DNA from 2 places in the Streptomyces sp. CNZ301 genome. Region 2 is predicted to be linked to the other one. Evidence: riboswitches for the same ligand, from Rfam matches in the RefSeq annotation. Region 2 holds a riboswitch; the other holds the start of a gene.
The links. Region 2 has a riboswitch for S-adenosylmethionine ahead of thrC (threonine synthase). Riboswitches for the same ligand answer to the same signal wherever they lie in the genome.

Region 1: it holds a riboswitch for S-adenosylmethionine, as region 2 does, so the genes downstream of both, EV375_RS05940 (aminotransferase class V-fold PLP-dependent enzyme) here and thrC (threonine synthase) in region 2, are expected to answer to the same signal.

The regions. Positions count from the first base shown of each region.
Region 1 is NZ_SHLG01000001.1:1,315,517-1,330,881, reverse strand. Features, by position in the region: gene EV375_RS05995 (cysteine desulfurase/sulfurtransferase TusA family protein) at 1-597, opposite strand, end outside; gene ctaC (cytochrome c oxidase subunit II) at 831-1,826, shown strand; gene ctaD (aa3-type cytochrome oxidase subunit I) at 1,823-3,550, shown strand; gene EV375_RS05980 (cytochrome c oxidase subunit 4) at 3,547-3,945, shown strand; gene EV375_RS05975 (Ig-like domain-containing protein) at 4,059-5,327, shown strand; gene EV375_RS05970 (metallophosphoesterase family protein) at 5,375-5,791, opposite strand; gene ctaE (aa3-type cytochrome oxidase subunit III) at 5,989-6,600, shown strand; gene qcrC (cytochrome bc1 complex diheme cytochrome c subunit) at 6,695-7,507, shown strand; gene qcrA (cytochrome bc1 complex Rieske iron-sulfur subunit) at 7,504-8,571, shown strand; gene qcrB (cytochrome bc1 complex cytochrome b subunit) at 8,568-10,202, shown strand; gene trpD (anthranilate phosphoribosyltransferase) at 10,520-11,611, shown strand; SAM riboswitch class IV at 11,731-11,850, shown strand; gene EV375_RS05940 (aminotransferase class V-fold PLP-dependent enzyme) at 11,918-13,423, shown strand; gene EV375_RS05935 (Lrp/AsnC family transcriptional regulator) at 13,525-13,806, opposite strand; gene EV375_RS05930 (rhomboid family intramembrane serine protease) at 13,803-14,513, opposite strand; gene EV375_RS05925 (hypothetical protein) at 14,670-14,909, shown strand; gene EV375_RS05920 (NYN domain-containing protein) at 14,929-15,365, shown strand, end outside.
Region 2 is NZ_SHLG01000001.1:4,998,930-5,014,294, reverse strand. Features, by position in the region: gene EV375_RS21685 (class I SAM-dependent methyltransferase) at 1-140, shown strand, start outside; gene EV375_RS21680 (hypothetical protein) at 296-739, shown strand; gene secD (protein translocase subunit SecD) at 853-3,228, shown strand; gene groL (chaperonin GroEL) at 3,366-4,994, opposite strand; gene EV375_RS21665 (cold-shock protein) at 5,409-5,612, opposite strand; gene EV375_RS21660 (MoaD/ThiS family protein) at 6,086-6,364, opposite strand; gene thrC (threonine synthase) at 6,361-7,671, opposite strand; SAM riboswitch class I at 7,691-7,839, opposite strand; gene EV375_RS21650 (glucosyl-3-phosphoglycerate synthase) at 7,985-8,941, shown strand; gene EV375_RS21645 (trehalose-6-phosphate synthase) at 8,996-10,549, shown strand; gene EV375_RS21640 (GatB/YqeY domain-containing protein) at 10,590-10,904, opposite strand; gene otsB (trehalose-phosphatase) at 11,052-11,909, opposite strand; gene EV375_RS21630 (peptidase E) at 11,919-12,659, opposite strand; gene EV375_RS21625 (DUF3263 domain-containing protein) at 12,709-12,987, opposite strand; gene EV375_RS21620 (extracellular solute-binding protein) at 13,297-14,586, opposite strand; gene EV375_RS21615 (ROK family protein) at 14,952-15,365, shown strand, end outside.

The sequences.
Region 1 (15,365 bases), 3.7 Mb from region 2:
GCCCCACTTGTGCGCGCTGCCCGCCAGCAGCGACCAGCCCTCGCCGGCCCGGCCCCACGCCAGCGACTGCGCGGCGTCGACGAGGAGCGGGACCCCGGAGACCGCGCACGCCTCGGCCACCTCGGTCACCGGCTGCTCGGTGCCCACCTCGTGGTTGGCGGACTGCAGACAGGCCAGCGCCGTGTCCTCGCGGAGCGCGGCGGCGAAGTCCGCCGCGTCGACCCGCCCCGTGCGGTCGACGGGCACCTCGGTCACGGAACCGCCCGCAGCCTCGTTCGCGGCGGCCGCGTGCAGCACCGCGGAGTGCTCGACGGCCGAGACGACCAGCCGGCGGCCCGCCCGGCGGCGCCCCGTCAGGGCTCCGGCGATGCCGGTGTGCAGGGCACGCGTACCCGAAGAGGTGAAAGCCAGCTCGTCCGGACGGCATCCGACCACCTCGGCGGCCGTCTCGCGTGCGGCGTCCAGCAGCATCCGCGCCCGCCGTCCTTCACGGTGCAGGCGCGCGGGGTCCGCCCACCCCTCGTCGAGCGAGGCGATCAGCGCCTCTCGGGCGACGGGGTGCAGGGGTACGGAGGACGCGGCATCGAAGTAGGGCACGTGGGAACGCTAACGCGCCGCTGCCGTACGGGGGCGGCGGCGCCCGACGAGCCGCCGCAGGGCGCCTGTTGAGAGGCCCGCGGCGCGTTGGGGACCCTCCCGGCGAGGCCCCGAGATCGGTCCAGTAAGGTTTGCCCCGCATAAACATCAAACCCCTGCCCGCGCCAGGGGCCGCGCCCGACCAGCAACGGCCGAGCCGGTATGGGCGGGCGAGACTCTCGGGAAGGCGCTACGTGAGTCCCAACGGCTCCGACCTCCCCCACCGCCCGAAGGGCGTGGGCGGTATCCCCATGTCGCGGCGCCCGATGCGGCGGAAGCTGCAGCAGGCGTTCGCCGCGGGCCTGGTCCTGGCGACCGCCACCGGTTGCACATACAAGGACTTTCCCCGCCTCGGCATGCCCACCCCGGTCACGGACGAGGCTCCGCGGATCCTCTCCCTCTGGCAGGGCTCGTGGGCGGCAGCGCTCGCCGTGGGCGTTCTGGTGTGGGGACTCATCCTGTGGAGCGTCCTCTTCCACAGGCGCTCGAGGACCAAGGTCGAGGTTCCCGCGCAGACCCGGTACAACATGCCGATCGAGGCGCTGTACACGGTGGTCCCCATCATCATCGTCGCGGTGCTCTTCTACTTCACCGCGCGGGACGAGACCAAGCTCCTCGCGACCACGAAGAAGCCCGATCACGTGATCAACGTGGTGGGCTTCCAGTGGAGTTGGGGTTTCAACTACATCGAGGACGTCGACGGCGAGGCCTCCACCTCGAACACCGGCGACAAGGAACTCTCCGCCATCCCGGACCGGATGAGGACGGCCTTCCCCAAGGGCGCCGACGGTGTCTACACCGTCGGTACACCCGCCGAGCGCAACCCGCAGACGAAGAACCCCGGGCCGACGCTGTGGCTGCCGAAGGGCGAGAAGGTGCAGTTCATCCTCACCTCCCGCGACGTCATCCACTCGTTCTGGCCGGTGCCGTTCCTCATGAAGCAGGACGTCATCCCCGGCCACGTCAACCGCTTCGAGGTGACCCCCACCAAGGAGGGCACCTACCTGGGCAAGTGCGCCGAACTCTGCGGCGTCGACCACTCCCGGATGCTCTTCAACGTGAAGGTCGTGTCCCCGGAGCGTTACCAGAAGCATCTGAAGGACCTGGCCGAGAAGGGCCAGACCGGCTACATCCCGTCGGGCACCGCCACCACCGGCGACGCCAGGAATGCGGAGACGAATAACCCGTGAGCATCCTCAACGAACCCAAGGGTGCCGCCGCGACGGCCGAGGCAGCACCGCCCGTACGGCAGAAGACGCCCGGCGCCATGCTCGTCGACTGGGCCACCACGACGGACCACAAGAAGATCGGGACGCTGTACTTCGTCACGTCCTTCGCCTTCTTCCTCTTCGGCGGCGTCATGGCGCTGTTCATGCGCGCCGAACTCGCCCGGCCCGGCATACAGGTCATGTCGAGCGAGCAGTTCAACCAGGCGTTCACCATGCACGGCACGATCATGCTGCTGATGTTCGCCACCCCGCTGTTCGCCGGGTTCGCGAACTGGATCATGCCGCTGCAGATCGGTTCTCCCGATGTGGCCTTCCCGCGGCTGAACATGCTGGCGTACTGGCTTTACCTCTTCGGTTCGCTCATCGCCGTCGGCGGCTTCCTCACGCCGTCCGGCGCCGCGGACTTCGGATGGTTCGCCTACTCGCCGCTCTCCGACGCGGTCCGCTCGCCGGGCATCGGCGCCGACCTGTGGATCATGGGGCTGGCGCTCTCCGGTTTCGGCACCATTCTCGGTTCCGTCAACTTCATCACCACGATCATCTGCATGCGCGCACCCGGCATGACGATGTTCCGGATGCCGATCTTCACCTGGAACGTGCTGCTCACCGGTGTGCTGGTGCTGCTGGCCTTCCCGGTGCTGGCTGCGGCGCTCTTCGCGCTGGAGGCGGACCGGAAGTTCGGGGCGCATGTCTTCGACGCCGCCAACGGCGGGGCGTTGTTGTGGCAGCACCTGTTCTGGTTCTTCGGGCATCCAGAGGTGTACATCATCGCGTTGCCGTTCTTCGGCATCATCTCCGAGATCGTCCCGGTCTTCAGCCGCAAGCCGATGTTCGGGTACATCAGCCTCATCGGCGCGACGATCGCCATCGCCGGCCTCTCGGTGACGGTCTGGGCGCACCACATGTACGTCACGGGCGGAGTGCTGCTTCCCTTCTTCGCGTTCATGACGTTCCTGATCGCGGTGCCGACGGGCGTGAAGTTCTTCAACTGGATCGGCACGATGTGGAAGGGCTCGCTGTCCTTCGAGACGCCGATGCTGTGGTCGATCGGCTTCCTGGTCACCTTCCTCTTCGGCGGTCTGACCGGCGTCATCCTGGCCGCGCCGCCGATGGACTTCCACGTCTCCGACTCCTACTTCGTGGTGGCGCACTTCCACTACGTCGTGTTCGGAACGGTCGTCTTCGCGATGTTCGCCGGATTCCACTTCTGGTGGCCGAAGTTCACCGGGAAGATCCTCGACGAGCGGCTCGGCAAGATCACCTTCTGGACCCTGTTCACGGGCTTCCACGGCACCTTCCTCGTCCAGCACTGGCTGGGCGCCGAGGGCATGCCGCGCCGCTACGCCGACTACCTGGCCGCGGACGGCTTCACCGCCCTGAACACGGTCTCGACGATCAGTTCCTTCGTGCTGGGGCTGTCGGTCCTGCCGTTCCTCTACAACATCTGGAAGACGGCCAAGTACGGCAAGAAGGTCGAGGCCGACGACCCGTGGGGCTACGGCCGTTCCCTCGAATGGGCGACGAGCTGCCCGCCCCCGCGGCACAACTTCCTCCAGCTGCCCCGCATCCGTTCCGAGTCGCCGGCGTTCGATCTGCACTACCCCGAGGTCGCGGCTCTCGACCAGCTCGGCGAGCAGCAGGCCGTCGAGCGGACGCTCGTCGGTGGTAAGGAGGACTCGAAGTGAAGATCCAGGGCAAGATGTTCCTCGGTCTGGCCGTCTTCCTGCTCGCCGCGGCGATCGTCTACGGCGCCTGGTCGAAGGAGCCGGTCGGTACGACCGGACTGTTCCTCGCCTTCGGCCTGGCGGTGATGATCGGCTACTACCTCGCCTTCACCGCCCGCCGTGTGGATGTCGGCGCGCAGGACAACAAGGAGGCCGAGGTCGCCGACGACGCCGGCGAGGTCGGTTTCTTCAGCCCGCACAGCTGGCAGCCGCTCGCCCTCGGGCTCGGCGCGGCCTTCGGGTTCCTGGGCGTCGCCTTCGGATGGTGGCTGGTGTTCGTCTCGGCGCCGCTGCTGTTCATCGGCCTCTTCGGCTGGGTCTTCGAGTACTACCACGGCGAGAATCGCACCCAGTAAGGTTCCAGGCAGAGGCAGTCTGCAAATGGGTCGGCGCCCGGTGATCACCGGGCGCCGACCCATTTGCATGCGCCCAAGAGGCCCTGAAAGGTGACAGTTCCTACCTTGGGCCTATGAATCACTCTTCGAACAGGACGAAGCGCCGGATCTCGGCCGGCTGTGCCCTCACCCTCGTACCGATGGCTGTCGGACTTGCCTCGTGCAGTGTCGGCAGCGGCGGGAACCCCCTCGCTGGGGCCCCGTACGACGCCAGCAACCAGATATCAGTCAGCGCGGGCGAGGAGGGGGCGGTCGTGGACCCCTCCAAGCCCCTCGAAGTGACCGCAACGGGCGACGAAGGGCGAATAACCGACGTCACCGCCGTCGACACCGCGGGACGCTTCCTCAGCGGCAAGCTCTCGGAGGACGGCAAGCGCTGGCGGAGCACCGCCGGCCTCGCAGCGGGTGTCCGTTACACCGTCCGCATCAGCACCGAGAACGGTGCCGGCGAGCAGGGACGCCGGACGCTGACCTTCCAGACCAAGCCGGCACACGCCAAGCGGCTCGGCGTCACCTTCGGGCCCGACAGCGGCACCTACGGCGTCGGCCAGCCCGTCACCGCCGAGCTGAGTCACAAGGTCAAGGGCGCCAAGCAGCGCAAGCTCGTCGAGGGCGCGCTCACCGTGAAGTCCTCCCCGCACGTCGAGGGCTCCTGGCACTGGGTCGACGACAAGAAGCTGCACTACCGCCCGAAGGAGTACTGGCCCGCGCACTCGACCATCAGTGTCAGTGCACGCCTGAAGGGCCTGAAGGTGCGCGAAGGGCTGTACGGCGACAAGGCGAAGCCCGTCAAGCTGAAGACCGGCGACCGGGTGGAAGCCCTGGCGGACGCCTCGGGCCTGAGCATGAAGTTCAGCAAGAACGGCAAGGTCGTCAAGGAGATCCCGATCACCACCGGCAAGGCCGGCTTCGAGACCCGCAACGGCACCAAGGTGATCCTGGGCCGGGAGTCGTTCGTACGGATGCGGAGCAGCAGCGTCGGAATCGGCGGCGGCGAGTCCTACGACCTGGGCGTCCACTGGGCCTCGCGGCTCACCTGGAGCGGTGAGTACGTGCACGCCGCCCCGTGGTCCAGCGGCTCGCACGGCGTCTCCAACAGCAGCCACGGCTGCACCGGCATGAGCACGGCCAACGCCAAGTGGTTCTTCGACAACGTGCGCAACGGAGTCCCGGTCAAGTACGTCAACTCCGACGGCGACGACATGGCGCCCTTCGAGAACGGCTTCGGCGACTGGAACCTGTCCTGGGAGAAGTGGAAGAAGGGCAGCGCACTGCACCGCGGCAACAAGGGTCAGGACGCCGGTGCCGAGGGCGGAGTGAACAGGCTGCGCCCGCAGGTATGAGCTGTTCGGGCCGTCACGGGGCCCGGACGATCACCGGCAAGGGGGGATCAGAGAGGCTGCACCTGCGCAGAGGCCCCGTCGCTCTCCCGGAGAAGCCCCGCCAGGGCGCCCGCGAGGGCGACAGGGTCGATCGGATGCGAGACAGCGGCCTCGGCGCGGCTCCAGGACGCCAGCCAGGCGTCCTGCGGGCGCCCGATCAGCAGCAGCACAGGGGGGCAGTCGAAGATCTCGTCCTTGATCTGCCGGCACACGCCCATGCCGCCCGCCGGTGCCGTCTCCCCGTCGAGGATGCACACGTCGATGCGGTGCTTCTCCAGCGTCGAGAGGACCGCGGGGAGCGTCGCGCACTCCACGTACTCCACGGGGGGCACGTCCGCGGCGGGACGGCGGCCCGCGGCGAGCCGCACCTGCTCGCGGGTGTCGGTGTTGTCGCTGTAGACCAGCACCGTGGCGGTCGGCTGCATCGTTCCTCCGCGGGACGTCTCGCTCGTGATCACGTGGCGGCAAGGAGCCGCTGCGCGGATGTTACTCCCTCGCCGGGCCGCTCAACACCGCTTCGCATGCCCGGGGGAGAGGCTTGTTTGAGCTGGACACACTGGCCGGACACACCGAACGGCACCCCGGGAGTAAGGGCCTTATGGGCGACCGACATAATGTCGGCGTGGCGACAGCAACAGCAGTAGAAACCGGGCACGCGCACCCGTCGGTCAACAGGCCGAACCTCACCAGCGTCGGAACGATCATCTGGCTGAGTTCCGAGTTGATGTTCTTCGCGGCCCTCTTCGCGATGTACTTCACCCTGCGGTCCGTGACGGGTGCGGACTTCTGGAAGGAACATGCCGACTCGCTGAACGTGCCCTTCTCGGCGGTGAACACCACGATCCTGGTGCTCTCTTCGCTCACCTGTCAGCTCGGCGTCTTCGCTGCCGAGCGTGGTGACGTGAAGAAGCTGCGGGGCTGGTTCATCATCACCTTCGTCATGGGCGCTGTCTTCATCGGCGGCCAGGTCTTCGAGTACACGGAGCTGGTGGAGAAGGACGGCATCACGCTCTCCTCGGATCCCTACGGCTCTGTGTTCTACCTGACCACCGGCTTCCACGGGCTGCACGTCACGGGTGGTCTGATCGCGTTCCTGCTCCTGCTCGGCAGGACGTACGCGGCCAAGCGCTTCACCCATCAGCAGGCCACTGCAGCCATCGTCGTGTCCTACTACTGGCACTTCGTCGATGTCGTCTGGATCGGCCTCTTCGCCACGATCTACCTGATCAAGTAGCTGATCGGGCGCCGGTGCGCGCGAGCGTGCGCCGGGCAGTGACAGACACAAAGCACACGCATCGACGCAGAAGATCCTGACACCGGGGTAATCCGTGAAAAAGCTCTCCGCACGACGGCGCCATCCGCTGGCGGCGCTCGTCGTTCTCATCTTCGCGCTGGCGGTCACCGGGGGGCTGTACGCCGCGTTCGCTCCCGCAGGTGAAGCGAAGGCCGAACAGTCGTCGAGCCAGTCCCTCGCCATCGAGGAGGGCAAGAAGCTCTACGACGTGGGCTGTTCCAGCTGCCACGGAACCGGCGGCCAGGGCACCAGCGACGGCCCCAGCCTGGTGGGCGTCGGCTCCGCCGCTGTGGACTTCCAGGTCGGGACCGGCCGCATGCCCGCGCAGCAGCCGGGCGCTCAGGTGCCGAAGAAGAAGAAGATCTACAGCCAGCACGAGACCGACCAGCTCGCCGCCTACGTCGCCTCGTTGGGCTCCGGCCCCGTGACGCCCACCAAGAGCCAGTACGACCCGAGCGGCGCCGACATCGCCAACGGCGGTCAGCTCTTCCGCACGAACTGCGCCCAGTGCCACAATTTCACCGGTGAGGGCGGGGCCCTGACGCACGGGAAGTACGCGCCCGGCCTCGGTGATGTGGATTCCAAGCACGTCTACGAGGCCATGCAGACCGGCCCGCAGAACATGCCTTCCTTCCCGGACAAGGTGATGCCCGAGCAGGACAAGCGGGACATCGCCGCGTACCTGAAGGCGGTGAACAGCAAGGAGTCCGACAGCCCCGGCGGTTACAAGCTGGGCGGCCTGGGCCCCGTGGTCGAGGGCCTGTTCGCCTGGATCTTCGGTCTCGGCGTTCTCATCCTCGTCGCCATCTGGGTCGCAGCTCGGACCGCAAAGGCCAGGAAGTCATGAGCGAGACTGGATCACACGAGAACGTGACTGAGAAGAACCTGCCGACCGAGCAGCAGAACGGTCACGGCGCCGTGGCCGTCGCGGACGATCCGTTCGCCGACCCCGGCATGCCGCCGCACGAGCCGCGGATCCAGGACATCGACGAGCGCGCCGCCAAGCGCTCCGAGCGCGTCGTGGCGATGCTGTTCACCACGTCGATGCTGGCGACGCTGGGCTTCATCGCGAGCTTCGTGCTCATCCCGATCGACAAGATCATCTACGTGTGGCCGGCGGGACGCATCGGTGCGCTGAACTTCGCGCTGGGCATGACGCTCGGCGTCGCGCTCTTCTGCATCGGCGCGGGCGCGGTCCACTGGGCGCGCACCCTGATGTCCGACCACGAACTGATCGACGAGAGGCACGCCGTCTCGGCCGAGCCCGAGACCCGGGCGAAGGTCATGGACGACTTCGCTCAGGGCGCCAAGGAGTCCGGCCTCGGGCGCCGTTCGCTCATCCGCAAGACAATGTTCGGCGCGCTGACCCTGGTTCCGCTCTCCGGCGTCGTGCTCCTCCGTGACCTCGGGCCGCTGCCCGAGGACAAGCTGGAGCACACGCTGTGGGCCAAGGGCAAGCTCCTGGTCAACGAGAACACCCACGAGCCGCTCCGTCCCGAGGACATCACCGTCGGCTCGCTGACCTTCGCCATGCCCGAGGGCCTGGAGGAGGAGGACGAGGACTTCCAGAAGGAGATCGCCAAGGCGGCCCTGATGCTCGTGCGCCTCGAGCCCGACGACATCAAGGACAAGCGGGAGCTGGACTGGTCCCACGAGGGGATCGTCGCCTACTCCAAGATCTGCACCCACGTCGGCTGTCCCGTCAGCCTCTACGAGCAGCAGACGCACCACGTGCTCTGCCCGTGCCACCAGTCGACCTTCGACATGGCCGACGGTGCACGAGTGATCTTCGGCCCGGCCGGCCACGCGCTGCCGCAGCTGAAGATCAGCGTCAACAACGAAGGATTCCTCGAGGCGCAGGGCGACTTCGAAGAACCCGTGGGCCCGGCCTACTGGGAGCGTCGAGCATGAGTACAGCAACCGAGACCACCGCCCCGAAGCGCAAGGCACCCGCCGGCGAGCGGGTCGCGGACTGGGCCGACGGCCGCCTGGGCATCTACACCCTGGCCAAGGCCAACATGCGCAAGATCTTCCCGGACCACTGGTCCTTCATGCTGGGTGAGGTCGCGCTCTACAGCTTCATCATCATCATCCTGACCGGCGTGTACCTGACGCTGTTCTTCCACCCTTCGATGAACGAGGTGGAGTACCACGGCAGTTACGTGCCGATGCAGGGTGTGCGGATGTCGGAGGCGTTCGCCTCGACGCTGGACATCAGCTTCGACGTCCGAGGCGGTCTGCTCGTGCGGCAGATCCACCACTGGGCGGCGCTGATCTTCCTCGGCGCGATGTTCGTGCACATGATGCGCGTCTTCTTCACCGGCGCCTTCCGCAAGCCGCGCGAGATCAACTGGCTGTTCGGCTTCCTGCTGTTCGTGCTGGGCATGTTCACCGGCTTCACCGGCTACTCCCTGCCGGACGACCTGCTCTCGGGCACCGGCGTGCGGTTCATGGAGGGAGCGATCCTCTCCGTGCCCATCGTCGGCACGTACCTGTCGATGTTCCTCTTCGGCGGAGAGTTCCCCGGGCACGACTTCGTCGCGCGGTTCTTCTCGGTCCACGTACTGCTGCTGCCCGGGATCATGCTGGGCCTGCTCGTGGCGCATCTGATCCTGGTCTTCTACCACAAGCACACGCAGTTCGCCGGTCCCGGCCGTACGAACAAGAACGTGGTCGGCATGCCGCTGCTGCCGGTCTACATGGCAAAGGCCGGAGGCTTCTTCTTCCTCGTCTTCGGCGTCATCTCCGCCATCTCCGCGGCCTTCACCGTCAACCCGATCTGGGTGCTGGGCCCGTACAGGCCGGACCAGGTGTCGACCAACGCGCAGCCCGACTGGTACATGGGATTCTCCGAGGGTCTGATCCGCATCATGCCCGGCTGGGAGATCCATCTGTGGGGCCACACACTCGTGTTGGGCGTGTTCATCCCGCTGATGATCTTCCCGCTGGTGCTCGCTGCGATCGCCGTCTATCCGTTCATCGAGTCGTGGGTGACGGGCGACAAACGCGAACACCACATCGCGGACCGCCCCCGCAACGCCCCGACCCGTACGGCATTCGGCGCGGCCTGGGTCGCCTGGTACACGGTGATGCTGATCGGCGGCGGAAACGACCTGGTCGCCACGCACTTCGACCTGTCGATCAACTCGATCACATGGTTCGTGCGGATCGCCTTCTTCGTGGTGCCGGTGATCGTCTTCGTCGTCACCCGGCGCGCGTGCCTGGGGCTCCAGCGCCGCGACAGGGAAAAGGTGCTGCACGGGCGCGAGTCCGGCATCATCAAGCGGCTCCCGCACGGTGAGTTCATCGAGGTGCACGAGCAGCTCTCGCAGGAGCAGCTGCACACCCTCACCGCGCACGAGCAGCACAAGCCGTACGAGCCCGGCCCCGAGGTGGACGAGAACGGTGTCCAGCGGAAGGTCGGCCGCGGGCAGAAGCTGCGCGCCCGGCTGTCCAAGGGCTACTACGGCGAGCAGGCGCAGATCCCCAAGCCGACCGCCGAGGAGTACAAGGAGATCACGAGCGGCCACGGCCACCACTGAGCCGCCGCGGCACCGCCCGTGGGCGGACCGCGCAGCCACGGACGAGGGGCCGGGCTTCCCGACGGGGAGCCCGGCCCCTCGCGTCTGTCCGCGACCGCGCGGGGCCCGGGCCGCACGCAGCACACCGGCGCCTCGCCCCACGTGAGACGGAGGTCCTGGCGGCGACCGTGTGCCGCTAGGGTGGTGACTGGCTGGGCCCCGAGGCCGGGCCGTCCCCCACGCCCTGCTCGCATGCCGGCCGCCGGGCTCACCCGGTGCCATGGCCGGGACGCGAGCGCGTGGGTCCCAGCCGCACCCCGATGACCTCAGGAGGGATCATGAGTGCCGTTCCGTCTGCCGGCTCTCCCGCCCCCAGAGCCTCCGGCCTGGGTGGTACCCCCGGTCACCACACCTGGCCGGACGTACTGACGTCGCTGCTCGCCGGCGAGGATCTCAGCGCCGGCACGACGGCGTGGGCGATGGACAACATCATGAGCGGCGAGGCCACCGACGCCCAGATCGCCGGCTTCGCGGTGGCGCTTCGGGCCAAGGGCGAGACGGTCGGGGAGATCTCGGGCCTCGTGCAGGCGATGTACGCGCACGCCAACGTGATCGAGGTGCCAGGACCGACGGTCGACATCGTCGGTACGGGCGGCGACAGGGCCCGTACGGTCAACATCTCCACGATGTCCGCCATCGTCGTCGCCGGATGCGGGGCGAAGGTCGTCAAGCACGGCAACCGCGCCGCCTCCAGCGCGAGCGGTGCGAGCGATGTGCTGGAAAAGCTGGGCGTGAACCTGGAGTTGAGCCCGCAGCGTGTGGCCGAGGTGGCCAAGGAGGCCGGGATCACCTTCTGCTTCGCCGTGAAGTTCCACCCGTCGCTGCGGCATGTGGCCAACGCGCGGGGCGAGTTGGGCATCCCCACCTCGTTCAACTTCCTCGGTCCGCTGACGAATCCGGCACGCGTGGGGGCCCAGGCGACAGGGGTCGCCAATCCCCGCATGGCGCCCATCATGGCCGGTGTGCTGGCCGAACGCGGTTCGTCGGCACTGGTCTTCCGCGGAGACGACGGGCTGGACGAACTGACGACCACCTCCACCTCCACGGTGTGGGTGGTACGGGACGGAGAGGTGCGTCAGGAGTCCTTCGACCCGCGCGACGTCGGGGTGGAGATCGTGCCCGTCGAGGCGCTGCGCGGCGCGGACGCCGCCTACAACGCCGATGTGGCCCGCGCCCTGCTGGACGGTGAGCGAGGCCCGGTGCGGGATGCCGTGCTGCTCAACTCCGCGGCGGCGCTCGTCGCTCTCGAGCCGGGGGACGCCCCGCTTGCGGAGCAGATCCGTGCGGCGATGGACAGGGCGGCCGAGTCGGTCGACAGCGGCGCCGCGCGGGCCGCTCTGGACCGCTGGGTGGCTGCCAGTCACATGTGACACCGAGGTGCCGCCGTCTCCGCTCCCCGTGGGGCTCCGGCCCGGCCGGTGCCCCCGGCATGTCCGGGATCCGGACAGCGGGGCGGAGCCTGCGGCACGTTGTGCCATACTTCCCGCCAGGTCACGAGCGACAGCGATCAAGGCCCCGGCCCGCTGTCCGGCAACCCTCCTTCCGTGGTGGGGTGCCCCGGGTGATGACCGGGCCGTACGACAGCAAGGTCGTGCGGCAAGCACGGATCCCTCTTCCCTCGCATCGGCGGGGAGGCTCCATGGCCAGGGGTCCCCGGTATTCGAGGGAGACATCGCATGAGCGTGCTCGTCGCGTCCGCCACCGACCGTCCCGCGCCGGCCCGCCGGCCGGTTCCGCAGTCCGCCTCCGCCCCGGCCTCCGCGCCCCTGCCGGTGCTGGGCCTGGATGTGCCCGCGCCGCTCGCCACGGGCGGTGAACTCCCTTACGCCGCACTGGACTACGCCGCGAGCGCACCCGTGCTGCGCAGCGTGTGGGAGGACGTCGCCGCGTTCGCCCCTTACTACGGCAGCGTGCACCGCGGCGCCGGATACCTCTCCCGGCACTCCACCGCACTCTTCGAGCGGAGCCGTGCCACGGTGGCGCGCTTCCTGGGCTGCCGCCCCGCGGACGAGGTCGTCTTCACCCGCTCCACCACGGATTCGCTCAACCTCCTGGCGTCGGCGCTGCCCGAGGGCACACGCGTCTTCGTCTTCGAGACGGAGCATCACGCCGCCCTCCTTCCGTGGCGCGGAGCCGGCACCCGGACCGTCTTCCTGGACGCACCGCGTTCGCCGGGCCGGGCCGTCCGGACGCTGGAGCGCGCCCTCGCCGCGGCGCCCGAGGGCCCGAAGCTGGTGTGCGTGACGGGCGCGTCCAACGTCACGGGCGAGATCTGGCCCGTACGCCGGCTGGCGGCCGTGGCGCACCGGTACGGGGCCCGCATCGTGCTGGACGCGGCTCAGCTCGTACCGCACCGCCCCGTGCACATCGGTGAACTGGACGTCGACTGGGTGGCGTTCTCCGGGCACAAGCTGTACGCCCCGTTCGGGGCCGGTGTGCTGGCGGGACGTACCGACTGGCTGAACGCCGCCGAGCCCTATCTGGCCGGAGGCGGGGCCAGCCGCCGAGTGGCGCGGGACGCGGACGGCGGCGTCGAAGTGGAGTGGCAGAGTGGGGCGGCCCGTCACGAGGCCGGGTCGCCGAACGTGATCGGCGCCTGCGCCATCGCCTCCGCCTGCGATGCGCTCGCGGCCGCGGGATTCGCGGAACTGGCCGCGCGCGAGGGGAAGTTGACGGCGAGGCTGCTGTCGGGCCTGTCGGACGTCCCGGGAGTGAAGGTGCTCTCGCTCTTCGGCGCGGACGACGAGGGTACCGGGGCCGGGTCCAGTCCCAGCGCCAGCGCACGTGCCGGCGCCAGGGCCGAGGCGGAGCGCAGGGTCGGCGTCGTCTCGTTCGTCGTCGAGGGCTGGAACAGCGCCCACCTGGCCGCCGCGCTCTCCGCCGAATACGGCATCGGCGTGCGCGACGGCCTGTTCTGCGCGCACCCGCTGGTGCGTGCGCTGCTGGGCTCCCGGAGCGAGGACTCCGGTGAGTGCGGTGCGCCCGGGGGACCGTCGCTGAACGCGGTGCGGGTGAGCATCGGGGCTGGGACACCGGACGAGCACGTGGAGAGGTTCGTGCGGGCCGTGAGCGAACTGGTCCGCGACGGGGCCCGCCTGCGCTACCGCACCGAGGACGGGCGCTGCGTCCCGGAACCCGGCACCCTGCGGGAGCCCGCCGCCCGGGTCGGTCCCATCGCCTGAGCGCCGTCAGGAGATCCGGCCGCCGGCAGATCCTGATGCCAGGTGCGTCCAGCGCGATGGACGTCCGCCGGCCGGCCCCGGCGGGGCCGCGTCCGCCGCCCTCAGGCGTCCAGGCCGATGGCGAACGCCGATTCCAGATCGTGCTGCGAGTAGGTGCGGAAGGCGATGTGGGTCTCGGTGGAGAGCACCCCCGGCACCTTGCTGATCCGGCCGGGGATGACGTCCGCAAGATCGTCGTGCCTGGCCACCCGCACCATGGCGATCAGGTCGTGCGCACCGGTGACCGAGTAGACCTCGCTGACGCCCTCGAGCGCGGCGATCTGCTCGGCGATCTCGGGGATGCGTTCGGGGCTGGTCTTGAGGAGCACGATCGAGGTGATCACGGTGTCGACTCTCCCTGGGTCGCCGGAGCGGGCGTGCCCACTGTATCCGCACGGAAACGGCGGAAACGCGCCCAGGCGTAGAGGAAGCCGAGGGTGAACCCGACCACGTGGGCGAGGTAGGCGACGCCCGGTCCGTCGGTGTCCGAGCGGGTGGCGATCCACTGCAGGGCGAGCCAGAAGACGAGCGCCACCCATGCCGGGAAGCGCAGCGGCAGGAAGTACAGGAAGGGGAAGAGGCTGGTGACCCGCGCCTTCGGATGAAGGTAGAGGAAGGCCCCCAGCACGCCAGAGACCGCGCCGGACGCCCCGACCAGGGGCTCCGCCGACTGGCTGTGTGCCGCCGCGTAGCAGAGCATGGCGGTGTACCCGACGCTCATGTAGCAGACAGCGAAGCGCAGGTGGCCCATGCGCATCTCGACCGGGCCGCCGAAGACATGGAGAAACAGCAGGTTGCCCAGCAGGTGCAGCCAGCCCGCGTGCAGGAAGAGCGCGGTCACAGGTGTGACGAACGGCCGCAGCGCACCGCTCCACAGGGTGCGGGGCACGACGCCCCAGTGATTGAAGTAGGCGGCCTGCGCGCGGTGCAGGCCGGGGCCCGTGCCGTAGCCGGGCAGAAACCCCGAGGCCGGACCGGTGAGGAAGATCACGGTGCACAGGACGATGAGGGCACAGGTCACGACGGGAATCTTCGGGACGGTGCGGTTCATGATGATTCGGCCACTGGGCAGGCTCCTCGGGACGCACGGTGCGTGGCAGGGTCATAGGGTTACGCCAGGCGATGCTGTGCTCTCGCCGGGTTACCACGCACACCTGGTCGCACCGCAGCGATGCCCGCGAACGCTCGAAGGAATGAGGTCGAGTACATGACGGTCCCCAAGCCCACGGCCGGAACCCGGTGGCGATGCACGCTCTGCGGCAATCTGACGCGCTTCGACGTGACGCGCTCCAGCAGGGTCGTCGAGTACGTCCACCTGGACCTGGCCGGGGAGCCGCAGGTCGAGGAGCAGGAGGTGCTCAGTGAGAGCATCGAATCCGTGCGCTGCCGGTGGTGCGACGCCGCCGACCAGGTCGAGCTCGTGGACCGGCCGGGCGCCCAGGTCTGAGAAACGGCAGGTGTGAACGGTGGTGGATGGGACTGCCGACGGCTCGGGGCGCGAGCCGTCGGCACCGGGTGCCGGGCGCCCCGAGCCGGAGTCGGGCACGGGGCCCGTCGCCGACGAGTCCGGAGGCGAGCCCCGGGCCGCCGGTCCGCCGCGCCCCGAGGAGGCCGAACCGTACGACAGGCCGCTGCCGGAGAAGGTCCGCCGCCGGGTGGTGTCCCTCACGGGCGAGGCGCTGGGCGGTCTCGGCGTCGCCGAACTGCCCGCCCCGCTGCGCCAGTACGCACGCTTCACTCCGCAGCGCCGCATCAAGTTCGGTGCGAACGCGATGGCCGCCGCGCTCGAGAGCGAGCCCGCCTTCCGCGAGCGGATCGCCGAGCAGCTGCGCGAGCGCTTCCCTGAACTCGCCGAGGCGCTGACCTCGGGCACGCCGCCGCCGGCCGCCGACCCGGTGGACGT
Region 2 (15,365 bases):
GCGACGACTTCGAGGCGGACCTGCGCCGCCTGCTTCGGGCGGCGTCGCCCTCGGAACGGTTCTGCGAACGCCGGCCGAGCACCGAAGCGTTCGTCTGGTGGAGAGACCCGGCCGGTCAGCCATCCCGTCCCACGGCGTGACCCGCCCCGCGAAGGCCGGTTCGGTCGGGCACCGGGGCACAGGCGAGACCACCGGGGCGGCCCGGGCCGACGTTGAACCCGGGACGCTTCTCGGGCAGGCTGTGAGGCGTCCGCGCCTCCCGGCCACGGACGTCGAGCGAGGCGAGGAGGGCGAGGTGGCACACAGCGCGGACCGCGTACACCGTCCGGCCCCCGTGCACCGCCGCTCGCCCTCCTCACCGGCCGGCGCACGGCCCCGCCCGCGCCGGCAGGCGGGTCTGCCGGCGAGCGTGCCCGGCGTCCTGCTCGCGGTGCTGCTCGCCCTGTTCGGCGGCTCCGCGGCGGTGCAGCACCAGCCGGGCGCCCACGACTTCCGGTCCGCCGGCCAGTCGGTCGGTACGCACCACCAGGACCCGCCGCAGCATCTCCGGACGGCGGTCGCGCATCCGGCGCACGCCGCCACTCAGGCTCCCCTCCCGCTGCTTCCCGCGGTCGGACACGACGGCTCGCAGAAGCAGCCCGGCCATGTACTGCCGGAGCGCCCGCAGCTCTCCACCGCCGACCTCACGCACCGCTCGCCGCGCCAAGGACGCGCTCCCCCGGCCCGCACAGGCATCTGAGCTCCGACCGAAACGGCACCCGGCAGCCGCATTCCTGCGCACGCCGGTGCCGTCATCCTCACCACCGCGGTCCCTGAAGCGACCCGGTGTGCCTGTGCAGGAGGCAGAACCCCATGACTCGCGCCCACAAGGTGCGGGCGGTGATCGCGCTTGCCGTGATGGCTCTCTCCGCGGTCCTCGCCCTGACCCAGCAACCCCGCCTCGGCATCGACCTGCGAGGCGGAACCCAGATCGTCCTGGAGTCCCGTGACTCCGCGACAGCGAAAGCGACACCCGCCGGCACCGACGACACGATGGAGGTCCTGCGACGGCGCGTCGACGCGCTCGGAGTCGCCGAACCCAGCCTCGTACGCTCCGGCGACAACCGCATCATCGTCGAACTCCCCGGCCTTCAGGACGCGAAGGAGGCGACCGAGGTCCTCGGGCGCACCGCGCAGCTGACCTTCCGCCCCGTCACGGGCGCTCCGCAGGGAAACGGCTCCAGGACCGGTGGCGGTGACGCGCTCACCGACGAGTCGGGCAGGCCGGTGCGGCTGGGCGCCACCGCCATCACGGGTGACGAGGTGAAGTCCGCCCGAGCCGCCGTCGATCCGCAGCGCGGCTCCGGCTGGTTCATCGACCTCGGCTTCCGCGACAAGGGCAAGGAACGCTGGGCGGACCTGACGGGCAAGGCCGCGTGCAATCCGGTCGGGGACCCGCAGCGCCGCGTCGCGATCGTGCTCGACAAGAAAGTCATCTCGTCACCGCAGATCGACCCGTCGGTCTCCTGCGGACACGGCATCGCCGGTGGGAACACGCAGATCACAGGGGACTTCAGCGAGGACGAAGCGAAGGAGCTGGCCACGCTGATCGAGGGCGGCGCCCTCCCCCTGCCGGTCGAGGTGATCGAACACCACACCGTCGGCCCCACGCTGGGTGCCGAGGCGATCGAGGACAGCGCCTGGGCCGCCGCGATCGGAGTGCTGCTCACGTCCGGGTTCGTCGTCTGCGTCTACCGGCTGTTCGGCGCGCTCACGGCCGTGGGCCTGCTGTGCTACGGGCTGACCGCCTACTCCGCGCTGCTGGCGTTCGGCGCCACCCTCACGCTGCCGGGCCTCGCCGGCTTCGTCCTCGCGATCGGCATGGCCGTCGACGCGAACGTGCTCGTCTTCGAACGGGCCCGCGAGGAGTACGCGTACGGACGCGGCAGAAGCCTGCGCACCGCCTCGGCGAAGGGGTTCCGCGGTGCGTTCGGCGCGATCGCCGACTCCAACGTCACCACCCTTCTCGCCGCCCTGCTGCTGTTCACACTCGCCTCGGGGCCGGTGCGCGGCTTCGGCGTGACGCTCTCCATCGGGGTGCTCGCCTCGATGATCAGCGCGCTCGTCGTCACGAGAGTGCTGGTGGACTTCGCCGTCAACCGCCGTGCCGTCCGCGCCCATCCGCGGATCTCGGGCCTGGCCGGGCTGGGACAAGTACGGACCCGTCTGACGAAACGGAATCCGGACTGGATGCGGCACGGCAGAAGGCTGCTCGCGGTGTCGGCCGCGGCCGTCGTCCTCGCGGTGGGGGGAATCGTGCTGCGCGGGCTGGACTTCGGCGTCGAGTTCACCGGCGGGCGGCTCGTGGAGTACTCGACGAGCCGCGCGGTCGATCCGGAGGCCGCTCGCGCGGCGCTCACGGACGCGGGCCTGCCGGACACCGTCGTGCAGAGCTCCGGGTCGGGCGGTGAGAGCGGCGGTCACGAGATCACCGTCCGGTCCGAACAGCTCACCAACGACCAGGCGGAGACGGTCCGTTCGACGCTGGACGGCCTGGGAGGCGACGCCGAGAAGGTGCGCGACGAACTGTTCGGGCCGAGCCTCGGCGACGAGCTGCGGCGGCACGCACTGATCGCCCTCGGAGTCGCGCTGGGCGCCCAGCTGCTCTATCTGGCCTTCAGGTTCCGGTGGACGTTCGGTGCGTCGGCCGTTCTCACACTCGCCCATGACGCGGTGATCCTCGTCGGCGCCTTCGCATGGCTCGGGAAGCCCGTCGACGGAGTGTTCCTGGCCGCGCTGCTGACCGTGATCGGCTACTCGGTGAACGACTCCGTCGTCATCTTCGACAGGGTCCGCTCCGAATGGCACGGGCAGGGGACCGGCCGGGGGAAGGAGCAGGGCCACGGGCCCGGAAACGGCGTGCGGAGGCCGACGCTGAAGCCATCCTTCCGGAGCGTGGTCAACAACGCGGTCGTCCAGACGGTGCCGCGCACCCTCAACACCGGCATGGGCGCGCTGTTCATCATCGCCGCGCTCGCGGTGCTCGGCGGAGACTCGCTCGGCGACTTCGCCCTGGCACTGCTGATCGGCATCGTCGTGGGCTCGTACTCGTCGCTGTTCGTCGGTGCGCCGCTCGCCGTCGAACTCGAGGCCCGCGCGCACACTCCGCCCCGGCCCGGAGGTAACGGGCCCGGGCCCGCGCCATCGAGAACCCGCCGCGCAGCACACGACAACGGAGCGCGCGTCTGAGAAGGCGCTCCCCTCGGCGCCGAACAGACGCCGCACGCACGCCGAGGGCGGCACCCCTTCCGGGATGCCGCCCTCGGTCCGTTCCGTGCCGGGAGGCAGCCGTCCTCCTCGTGGAGCGGACTCCGATCGCTGCGCGATCAGAAGTCCATGCCACCGCCCATGCCACCGGTCGGGTCGCCGGCACCCGCGGCGGCCTTCTCCGGCTTGTCGGCGATGACGGCTTCCGTCGTCAGGAAGAGCGCCGCGATGGAGGCGGCGTTCTGCAGCGCGGAACGCGTCACCTTCGCGGGGTCGTTGATGCCCTCGGCGAGCATGTCGACGTACTCCCCGGTGGCGGCGTTCAGGCCGTGACCGGGCTTGAGGTTGCGCACCTTCTCCGTCACGACGCCGCCCTCGAGACCGGCGTTGATCGCGATCTGCTTGAGCGGGGCCTCCAGCGCGAGCTTGACGGCCTGCGCGCCGGTCGCCTCGTCGCCTTCCAGCTCCAGCTTCTCGAAGACGCTGGAAGCCTGGAGCAGAGCCACGCCACCACCGGCGACGATGCCCTCCTCGACGGCGGCCTTGGCGTTGCGCACCGCGTCCTCGATGCGGTGCTTGCGCTCCTTCAGCTCCACCTCGGTGGCGGCACCGGCCTTGATGACGGCGACGCCGCCGGCGAGCTTGGCCAGACGCTCCTGGAGCTTCTCGCGGTCGTAGTCCGAGTCCGAGTTCTCGATCTCGGCACGGATCTGCGCGACGCGGCCGGCGACCTGGTCGCTCTCACCCGCGCCGTCGACGATCGTGGTCTCGTCCTTGGTGATGACGACCTTGCGGGCGCGGCCCAGCAGCTCCAGACCGGCGTTCTCAAGCTTGAGGCCGACCTCTTCGGAGATGACCGTGCCGCCGGTGAGGATGGCGATGTCACCGAGCATCGCCTTGCGGCGGTCACCGAAGCCCGGAGCCTTCACGGCGACGGACTTGAAGGTGCCGCGGATCTTGTTGACGACGAGCGTGGAGAGGGCCTCGCCCTCGACGTCCTCGGCGATGATCAGCAGCGGCTTGCCCGACTGCATGACCTTCTCCAGCAGCGGAAGGAGGTCCTTCACGTTGCTGACCTTGGAGTTGACGATGAGGATGTACGGGTCCTCGAGCTCCGCCTCCATGCGCTCCATGTCGGTGGCGAAGTACGCGGAGATGTAGCCCTTGTCGAAGCGCATGCCCTCGGTGAGCTCCAGCTCGAGCCCGAAGGTCTGCGACTCCTCGACGGTGATGACGCCTTCCTTGCCGACCTTGTCCATCGCCTCGGCGATGAGCTCACCGATCTGCGGGTCGCCGGCGGAGATGGAGGCCGTGGAAGCGATCTGCTCCTTGGTCTCCACGTCCTTGGCCTGCTCCAGCAGGGCGGCGGAGACGGCCTCGGTGGCGCGCTCGATGCCGCGCTTGAGCGCCATCGGGTTGGCGCCGGCGGCCACGTTGCGCAGGCCTTCCTTGACGAGCGCCTGGGCGAGGACGGTCGCGGTCGTCGTGCCGTCACCGGCGACGTCGTCCGTCTTCTTCGCGACCTCCTTGACCAGCTCGGCGCCGATCTTCTCGTAGGAGTCCTCGAGCTCGATCTCCTTGGCGATGGAGACACCGTCGTTGGTGATCGTGGGGGCGCCCCACTTCTTCTCCAGCACGACGTTCCGGCCCTTGGGGCCGAGCGTGACCTTGACGGCGTCGGCGAGCTGGTTCATCCCGCGCTCGAGGCCGCGCCGTGCCTCCTCGTCGAACGCGATGATCTTGGCCATGTGAAGTGGTCCCTCCCGGACTGGGGATCCCCCTGCACAACCAGGGGACGGATATACCGGACCGCGCTGGCGCCCGCGACGGACGGCCCTCGGCCGCGTGGTTCCTTGCTCCACCCGGCGAGCGGGCCTCACCGACCCGGTCCTTGACTGTCACTCTCACTCGGAGAGTGCTAACGCAATGATTAGCACTCGACCCCTGCGAGTGCAAGCGCCCCCAGGACATCACACCGAGCCGGGGAGGGCGCAACCGATCGGTCCGGGGAGTGGTCCCGCCGGTCCGGGCGCGCCGCGCGGCCGGATCCGCGACGGAAGCGGAAGGGCGGGCAGCACAGAAGGGCCGTACCCCTCACGGGGCACGGCCCTACTTACGGCTGTGGTTACGGCTGTTGCAGCTCTGCGCAGTGTTGCGGGTGCTCAGGCAGTCACACGGACCATGTCCGCCTGCGGCCCCTTCTGACCCTGCGAGATCTCGAACTCGACCCGCTGTCCTTCGTCCAGGGTGCGGTAGCCGTCCATCTGGATCGCGCTGTAGTGGACGAACACGTCCGCACCACCGTCGACCGCGATGAAGCCGTATCCCTTCTCCGCGTTGAACCACTTGACGGTGCCCTGAGCCATCCCTAACTCCCCTATTACTGGCCCTTGCACGGGCCCGCACTTCGCGAGCCCGGGTCAGACCTCACCTCCTGAACAACCCCGCAGGCGTGCGGAGTCGTACACCGGAAGGCGTCGACCGCGGCTGAATGTATCTGCACGGACGCCCTCTGCAACAGGTCACGAGGGCGAGAAATCTGAGCACCGACGGAGGGCCCAAAAGCCCGCAATCCCCGAGGAAGCGGGGCAAGCAAGGCCGGGCATAGCGCGCCAACACGACAATTGCCGCCCCGAATTCGGGCACAACTTGTCGCGTTCTCATATGCTGCCGGCATACGCCGGGTGAGTCGTCGGGGGGGGGATTGGCCGCAACCCTATCGCGTCCCCACACGCGGAACCGCCCCCTCCGTTTCGCTCACTTGTTCCCGGAGAAGGCGGTTCGACAGTAGGGGACGGCAGGCCCCGGCAAGGGGCCTTCACCGACCTCTCACGAGACCTCAGCAGCCCCCGGCGACCGCGGGAATGATCGAGACGCCGGCACCGTCCGGCGTCGGCGTCTGGAGACCCTGCTCGAAGCGGACGTCGTCGTCGTTCACGTAGACGTTGACGAAACGGCGCAGGTTGCCCGCGTCGTCGAGCACCCGGGCGCCGATTCCGGTGTGGTTCTTCTCCAGATCGGTCAGCACCTCGGAGAGGGTCGCCCCCTCGGCGCTCACCTCTGCCTGCCCGCCGGTGTAGGTACGCAGGATGGTCGGGATACGGACGTTCACGCTCATGATGCGAGACCAGCCTCTCGGAAGGAGTCCAGGTTGGGACGGATGACGGCGGACGGTCCGGTGGTCGGGGCCACCGCGTCCAGGGTCTTCAGGCCGTCGCCCGTGTTGAGGACGACGGTGGTGAGGGACGGGTCGAGCTTCCCCTCCTCGATCAGTTTCCTCGTGACGCCGACGGTCACTCCGCCGGCGGTCTCGGCGAAGATCCCCTCGGTCCGCGCCAGCAGCTTGATCGCGTCGACGATCTGCTGGTCGTCGACGTCCTCCACGGCGCCGCCCGTACGGCGCGCGATGTCCAGCACGTACGGCCCGTCGGCGGGGTTGCCGATGGCCAGCGACTTGGCGATCGTCGCCGGGCGGACCGGACGCACGACGTCGTGCCCGTCCTTGAAGGCGCGGGAGACCGGCGAGCAGCCCTCCGCCTGCGCACCGAAAATCCTGTACGGCTTGTCCTCGACCAGGCCGAGGGCGATCAGCTCCTTCAGCCCCTTGTCGATCTTCGTGAGCTGGGAGCCGGAGGCGATGGGCACCACGAGCTGGTCCGGCAGCCGCCAGCCCAGCTGTTCACAGATCTCGTACGCGAGGGTCTTGGAGCCCTCGGCGTAGTACGGGCGCAGATTGACGTTGACGAAGCCCCATCCCTCGCCCGCGGGGTCGCCGATCAGCTCGGAGCAGAAACGGTTCACGTCGTCGTAGTTGCCCTCGATGCCGACCAGTTCGCCGCCGTAGACGGCCGCCATGACGACCTTGCCCTGCTCCAGGTCGTGCGGGATGAACACGCAGGAGCGCATCCCCGCCCGGGCGGCCGCGGCGCCGACGGCGCCCGCGAGGTTGCCCGTCGAGGAGCAGGAGAGGGTCGTGAAGCCGAAGGCGCGGGCCGCCTCCACGGCGATGGCCACGACACGGTCCTTGAAGGAGTGCGTCGGGTTGCCGGAGTCGTCCTTGATGTGCAGGGAGCCCGTGACGCCGAGCTCACGCGCAAGCCGGTCGGCCCGGACGAGCTTGGTGAAGCCGGGATTGGTGTTGGGCTTCGTGGCCACGTCAGCGGGAACCGGCAGCAGCGGCGCGTAGCGCCAGATGTTGTCCGGACCGGCCTCGATGCGTTCACGGAGCGCCGCTGACCCTGAAGTGCCGCCGCCGGGGAACTCGTACGCGATCTCCAGCGGCCCGAAACACGCCTCACAGGCGAAGACCGGACCGAGGGGGATGCGCTCCCCGCACTCGCGGCAGGAGAGCGCTGCGGCGGGGCCGAGCGCGGCGCCTGCTCCGGTGGAGTCGGCGAGCGTGCTGGCGGCAGCTTGAACAGCCATGATTCGGCGAGGCCCTTTCTCCTCATCTTCCTCGTGACGTATCTCGCCACGAGACGGAATTGGCACCTTCCCGAGCCGGGAGCCTCGCTTCACGACGTACTGCGCGAGACCGGCCGGAGGGTTGCCGGGGCTTCAACGGGCCGTTCCCTCTGCCCCTCTGGATGAGCGGTGTGAAGTTGTGAGGCGGGGTGGTCGAGCGCGCCGGGCCGGGCCCGGCATGCGATCGCCGTCCGCGTTGTTCAAGACTGTAACCGACAGGCCTGCGCATCGAGACAGGCGTCCGTACCGCGAGATGGATCACAAGGGGGGCCGCGTGCTGGAGGAAGTCGGGCAGTGGCTGAGGCACCGGTCGTACTCGTCGGCCGGCCGGCCTCTGCCCGAGCTGCTGGCGGCGAAGCGGCACACCGGGTCCCGGGTGAGCGTCGTGCTGCCCGCGCTGAACGAGGAGCGGACCGTCGGCGGCATCGTGTCGGTGATCCGGCGCGAGCTGATGGCCGGCGCTCCCGCCCTCGTGGACGAGCTGGTGGTGATGGACTCCGGGTCCACGGACCGTACGGCCGAGGTCGCCGCCGCCGCGGGCGCGAGGGTCGTGCACCGTGACGAGGTGCTCCCGAGACTGCCCGCGCTGCCCGGCAAGGGTGAGGTGCTGTGGCGATCGTTGCTGGTGACGAGCGGCGACATCGTCTGCTTCGCGGACGCCGACCTGGAAGACTTCTCCGCCCGCTTCGTCTCCGGCGTCGTCGGGCCCCTGCTCACCGATCCGCGGCTGCGGCTGGTCAAGGCGATGTACGACAGGCCGCTCGGGGACGACCCGGCCGGCGGCGGGCGGGTCACGGAACTCGTCGCACGGCCCCTGCTCAACCTCCACTGGCCGCGGCTCGCCGGGTTCGTGCAGCCGCTCGGCGGGGAGTACGCGGCGCGGCGCACGCTGCTCGAGCAGCTGCCCTTCCCCGTCGGTTACGGCGTCGAACTGGGGCTGCTCGTCGACTCGTTGCACACCGCGGGCCTCGACGCCCTCGCGCAGGCCGACGTCGGCGTGCGGCGGCACCGGCACCAGGACGGGCAGGCGCTCGGCCGGATGGCCGCCGCGATCCACCACACGGCACAGCTCCGCCTGGCGCGGGGCAGCCACCTCGTCAGGCCGACGCTCACCCAGTTCGAACGGGGCGCCGGCCCCGGCGGGTTCGCGGCCCGCAGCCACGCCGTCGACACCGTGGAGCGACCACCGATGCGTGAGATGGCGGAGTACGCGGACCGCCGGGCGGCCTGAGCGGGGTCACGCGCGTCACGTTTGCGTGGATCCGGGCGCGGCTAAGCTCGGGCCATGGCCGTCGAACGCGCATCCCAGCAGACCCTGGCGGACGTACTGGTCGCGTCGAACCGGGGCCCCGTCTCGTACTCCGTCTCTGGGGGCACCTCCCAGGCCGGAGGCTCTGGGGGAGGATCGCTCTCCGCGAAGCGCGGCGGCGGTGGCCTCGTCTCGGGGCTCTCGGCCATCGCGAATGGGGCCTCCCCGCCGCAGGCAGGGGACGGTGCCGGCGGCGGCAACGCGGTGTGGGTGTGCGCCGCTCTCGGTGAGGGCGACCGGGAGGCGGTGCGCCGCACGGGCGGCAAGCCGGACCCGGCCGACACCGGCGGCCAGTCGGTACGGATGCTGGACATCCCCGAGGAGACCTTCGCCGACGCCTACAACGGCATCGCCAACTCCGTGCTCTGGTTCGTCCACCACATGCTCTACCAGACGCCTCTGGAACCGTCCTTCGACGCGGAGTTCGAGCGGCAGTGGGCGTCGTACGAGCGCTACAACGCGGCCTTCGCGCAGGCGCTGGACGAGGAGGCGGCGGAGGGTGCGACGGTACTGGTCCAGGACTACCACCTGACGCTGGTGCCCGGGCTGCTCCGCGAGCGCCGCCCCGATCTGCGCATCGGGCACTTCTCGCACACGCCGTGGGCGCCGCCGGACTACTACCGGATGCTGCCCGGCGCCGTCGCGCGTGAGGTCCTGCGCGGAATCCTGGGCACCGACCGCGCCGCGTTCCTCACGCGGCGCTGGGCGCGCGCATTCGCCGACTGCTGCGCGGACGTGCTGGGGGCGACCGTCGCCGAGGACGAGTCGACCGGCGAGCTGGAGATCAGCTGCGACGGCCGGACCACGCGCCTCGGAGTGCACGGGCTGGGCGCGGACGCGGAGTTCCTGAGGGAGCGCGCCGGGCGGGACGACGTCGAGGAGCGGATCGCCTTGCTGCGCGAGGAGGTCGGCAGCGACGGCGACGGGCGGCCGCGGCGCACCATCGTGCGGGTCGACCGCACCGAGCTGTCCAAGAACATCGTGCGCGGGCTGCACGCGTACAAGCGTCTGCTCGCGGACCGGCCCGAGTGGCGCGGGCGCGTCGTGCACCTCGCTCTGGCCTACCCCTCACGGCAGGACCTCGCGGTCTACCGCGACTACATGAGCGAGGTCTCGCGCGTCGCGGACGAGATCAACTCCACGTACGGGACGCCGGAGTGGACGCCGGTCGTGCTCTTCCTCAAGGACGACTTCGCGCGCTCGCTGGCGGCGTACCGCCTGGCCGACGTGGCACTGGTCAACCCGATCCGCGACGGGATGAACCTGGTCGCCAAGGAGGTCCCGGTCGTCTCCGACGACGGCTGCGCCCTGGTCCTCTCGCGCGAGGCGGGTGCTTACGCGGAACTCGGCGAGGACTCCTTCGTGGTCAACCCGTACGACATCGGGGACACGGCCCGGGCGCTGCACGAGGCGCTGACCCTGGAGCACGGCCGCCGGGCGGAGCGCACCAAGAGGCTGGCGGCGGCCGCGACGGCGACCCCCCCGACCCGCTGGTTCCTCGACCAGTTGCACGCGCTGCGCGACGCGTAGTACTCCGGGTGCCGCCGGTGTCCTGCGGGTCCTACGGGTCCTACGGGGTGCCGTCGAGGATGCGGAGCAGCACAGCTGCCTCCGCATGGAGCCGGGCGACGCGGTCCGCGTGGGCGGGCACCGTCAACTGCGCTGCGGCTTCCAGCCGTTCGGTGGCCTCGGCCCGCACGATGTCCGCCACCTTGCGCTCGCTCAGCTCACGCCGTACCGCCTCGGTGACACCGACGCCGACCGGTGACTGTTCGAGGGCCGGGCCGCGCGTCCCGGCTTCGTCCACAGGCACCGCTTCCGCGTTGTCGACGGCGGCGAGCGTGGCGCGCAGGGCGCTCACCGCGGCCTTGTCGCGGGCGCGCATCGCCTCCGGCAGGGCTTGACGCATACGAACACGCAGGGACATTCCGGGACCGTACGGCCCTGCTCGCGGCCCGGCAACCGGATATCCGGGCACGGGACACCGCGGGACCGGCCAGGCGGTCTCCGGGCGGACACCGCCGGACGGGCCCTAACCGCTCCGCTCCGTGAGGGAGTCGGCCAGTCCGCCCAGCAGCCCCACGAGACCGGCCGGCCCGTCGACGACGATGTCGGCCCGGTCGGCGACCTCTGGAACGGACTCGCCGGTGTCGCCGCCGCCGCTGCACACCAGCAGACCGGGCACGCCTTCGCCGCGCAGCTTCTCCACGGCCGCGAACGCGGCCAAATCGCCGAGGTCGTCGCCCGCGTAGAGCACGGACCCGGCGCCCACCTCCCGCAGGTGCTCGGTCAGCGCCGCGCCCTTGTCGACGCCGGGGGCGCGCAACTCCAGGACCATGCGGCCCGGTTCGACGACGAGACCGTGCCGGTCGGCCAGTTCGTGGAGCGGGGCGCGCAGCAGCTCGAAGGCGGCCACGGGATCGTCCGTGCGCCGCGTATGCACCGCCACGGCGCGGCCCTTGTCCTCCGTCCAGGTGCCCGGTGGGGCGCCCAAGACGTCCAGGAGCGCGGGCAGTTCGGCCCGTACGGCCTCGACACCGGGAGGCGGCGGCGCGGTGCTCAGCCTGCCCGTGGCGGCGTCCCAGCGCTCCGCCCCGTACGCGCCGAGCACGGTGAGGTGTTCCAGACCTTCGGCGCCGCCGAGGCCGCCCTGGCGGACCGCGGCCTCGGCCGGGCGTCCCGTCACGACGGCGACCGCGCACAGGCGCGGAGCGAGTCGGGAGAGCACCGGAACGGCGCCGGGATGTGCGCGGGCGTCGGCGGGGTCGGCGACGATCGGGGAGATGGTGCCGTCGAAGTCGAAGGCCACGAGGGCACGCCGGGGCTCCGAGAGGATCGCGGCGAGCCCCTCCCGGCCTGCGTCGGTACGGGGAGTCGGAACGTCGGCCATGCCGCGAGCCTACCCGTCGACGGGCGGCAGCCCGCGCGGCTCGATGCGCTCCTCGACGGCCGAGCCTCCCTCCCGCACGACGGCGTAGGCGGCCTTGCCCGGGATCTCGGTGACGGCCCCGTCCAGCCGCGTGCCGCGGTAGACGAGCCCCACTCCGTCGTCCGTGCAGTGCGAGGTGGGAAGGGTGCCGTCGGCGACGAGCCGGTGTATGAGGGGGCGGCGGCCCGGGTCGCTGTCGTAGTGCACCCCGTTGCCGTATGGCAGGAAGCCCAACGCGTCGGTGAGCGGGCGCAGTTCGGGGCCGAACGAGTCGGTGACACCGCCCTGGAACCAGCAGATCGACCCGGCGCTCACTCCGCTGAGCACCACGCCCGCCTCCCACGCGCGGCGCAGGACGCGGTCGAGGCCGTGCACGCGCCAGACGGCCAGCAGGTTCGCCACCGAGCCGCCCATGACCCATACGACGTCCTGAGCGAGGACCGTGCCCTCGACGTCCTCGACGTTGGGCATGGGGAAGAGGTTCAGCGGGGTGAGGTCGAATCCGGCCACCCGCGCGGCCTCGGCCATGCGCGCCGCGAAGTGCTCGGAGTCGCCGATCGCCGTCCCGATGTACAGGACGCGGGGGCGGCGGCCGTGCGCGCCGGACAGGTCCACCGCGTGGTGCACCAGCGCGTCGAAGAGCACCCGGCTGCGGGCGCCGGTGCGGTGCCCGCCGGAGGTGGCCAGGATGGTCGGCTCCGGAGCCGTCACGGCGCCGGGCCCCGTGGGGTGCGTGCTCCCGTCATGACGTCGACTCCCATCAGCGGCGGGCCCGTTGGGCTTCGCGGCGGCGGCGCAGCCGGTTGACGGTGACCGGGTCGTGGGCGAGGGCGCGCGGGTCGTCCAACAGCGCGTTGAGGAGCTGGTAGTAGCGCGTGGGCGACATCTCCAGCTGCTCGCGTATGGCGCGTTCCTTCATGCCGGGCCCGGACCAGCCGCGGCGTTCCACGGCGAGCACGGACAGGTCGCGCTCGGAGAGACCGGACCGCCGGCGCTCCTCCCCCACGGCCTCGCCCCCCTCCGCCGCGGCCCGCGGCACCTGCGCCGGAATACGCGAGCCGCCGTCCCCGGTCGGCTCGCCCGCCCCTGCCCGCTCGCCGCCTTCGGCCCGCACTTCGTCTCCGGTCCGCTCCTCGTCCCCGGCCTCGTGGCTCATGCGTCCAACCTAGCGCCGCATCAGCCAAGGTTCACCCCGCTCACCACCCTGGCACAGCCATCTGCTGCGTTGCCCGATCGCCCGAGCAGGCCCACTACGAGGCCGATCCGGCGCCTTGCAGCTGACAGCGCAAGGGCACCTCGCTACCGGGCGATCCACGGCTGACGCGGCACCAGCGCCGGGGGCCGGCACTCAGCGTGCCCGTGCCGCCGAGTCCTGCTCCTCCGCGCGGCGCTGGAGGGCGCCGAGCACGCCCACCGGGTCGGTGTCCGCGGCGACCGCCTTGCCGATGCTCCGCTTGATCTCCCCGCTCACCTTCGTCCACGAGACCTTGCCGACGGGGTAGAACTCGGCGGTTGAGAGCTCGTCCTGGAAATGCCGCATGGGCTTGTGCTCGCGGCGCTCGCGCATCTTCTCGTTCGCGGAGGTGGTCACCGGCAGCAGGTCGTAACGGTCGGCGAACGCGTAGTGGTTCTTCACCTCGAAGAGGAAGTCGAGGAAGCGGCCCGCCTCTTGGCGCCTGCCGTTCTTCTTGAAGGCCATCACCCAGTCCGCCACGCCGAGAGTGGAGGCCGACGGGCCGTCGGACCCCGGCGGCACCGCGGTCGCGAACTTCACGCCGCTGTACCGCACCCGCTTCAGCAGCGTCGGGTGGCCGTTGAGCATGCCCACCTCGCCTCGTACGAAGGCGTCGAAGAGCTCCTTGCGGTCGGTGCCGCCCGGGTCGTCGTTCGTCAGCTTCGGCCGTACGAGGCTGTCCCGCAGCCAGTTGAAGGTCTTGATGTTCGCCGCGGCGTCGATCGTGTAGTTGCCGACCTTGTCGGTGTACGCGCCGCCGCCGCCGAGCATCCACATCAGGGCCTCGGCGGGTGCCTCTTCCGGCCCGAGCGGCAGCCCGTACGGGACCTTCACACCCGCGGCCTTCAACTTCTTGGCGGCGCGGGCCAGTTGCTCCCAGGTCCTGGGCGGTGAGTCCGGGTCGAGCCCGGCCCGCTCGAAGAGGGTCCGGTTGACGAACAGCAGCCGGGTGCTGGCGATGAACGGCATCCCGTACTGCACCCGCCGTACCTCGCCCGCCTCGGCGAGCGACGGCAGGAAGTCGGCCTGCACGGGTATGGAGAGCAGTTCGCCGGCCCTGTAGAGCATGTCCCTCTCGGCGAAGCCGGCGTACGAGCCGGTCTGCGCGATGTCCGGCGGGCGGCCCGCGTCCACCATCGCGGCGACTTTCCTGTCGACGTCCTTCCAGCGGTGGACCTCGACGTCGACCGCGATGCCGGGATGCCTCTTGCGGAAGGTGCGGACGATACTGTCCCAGTACCCCTGGGAGCTGTCGCCACGGCCCGGTTCGCCGTAGTCCGCCGCGACCACCTTCAAGGCCGCGCTCTGCGTTCCCGTCCCTGTGCCGCACCCGGCGGCCGTGAAGGCCCCGCCTGCCGCCGCGCCCGTCGCGGCCGCCAGACCGAGGAACCTGCGACGCTCCACAGCATCTACCCCTCAACCCACGAGCACGGCACATGCCGTGCTCCCCTCCCACCCCCCGCGTCCGGCCCGGCCGGACGTGTACGGACGGGAGTGTCCAACGCCCGCCGCCGGAGGTCTACGCCAGCGGCGATATCACTTTCGCAACAGCCTCTCCCGTTTCATCCCGTACGTGGAGCGAAAAGTGGTGACGTGGCAGTTCTCCGTACCAGAACGGGACACTCCGCCGCGGCTCCACCGAGGGAAACCCGAACGAAATGACAGGAGTGGACTAGACCTGTTGCCGGGTGTCACGGGAGACTGGCCCCGTGAGCACGAGCCCCCACGACCCGGACTACGTCATCGCCCTCGACGTGGGCGGAACCGGCATGAAGGCCGCCCTCATCGGCCCCGGAGGCGGCGGTAGCGAGCTGCTGTACGAGACGCGCCGGGCCACCGGCCGCGAGGACGGCCCGGACGCCGTCGTCGCGAACATCCTGGACCTCGCGGCGGCGCTGCGGGCCCACGGCGTCGAGCAGTTCGGCACGGAGCCGCTGGCCGCAGGCGTCGCGGTACCGGGCGTCCTCGACCAGGCCAGCGGCACCGCCGTCTACGCCGCCAACCTCGGCTGGCGCGACGTGCCGCTGCGCGCGCTGCTGACCGAACGGCTCGGCGGCGTCCCCGTCGCGCTCGGCCACGACGTGCGCACGGGAGGCCTCGCCGAGGGCCGTATCGGCGCCGGCGAAGGCGTCGACAGATTCTTCTTCGTCGCCCTCGGCACGGGCATCGCGGGCGCCGTCGGA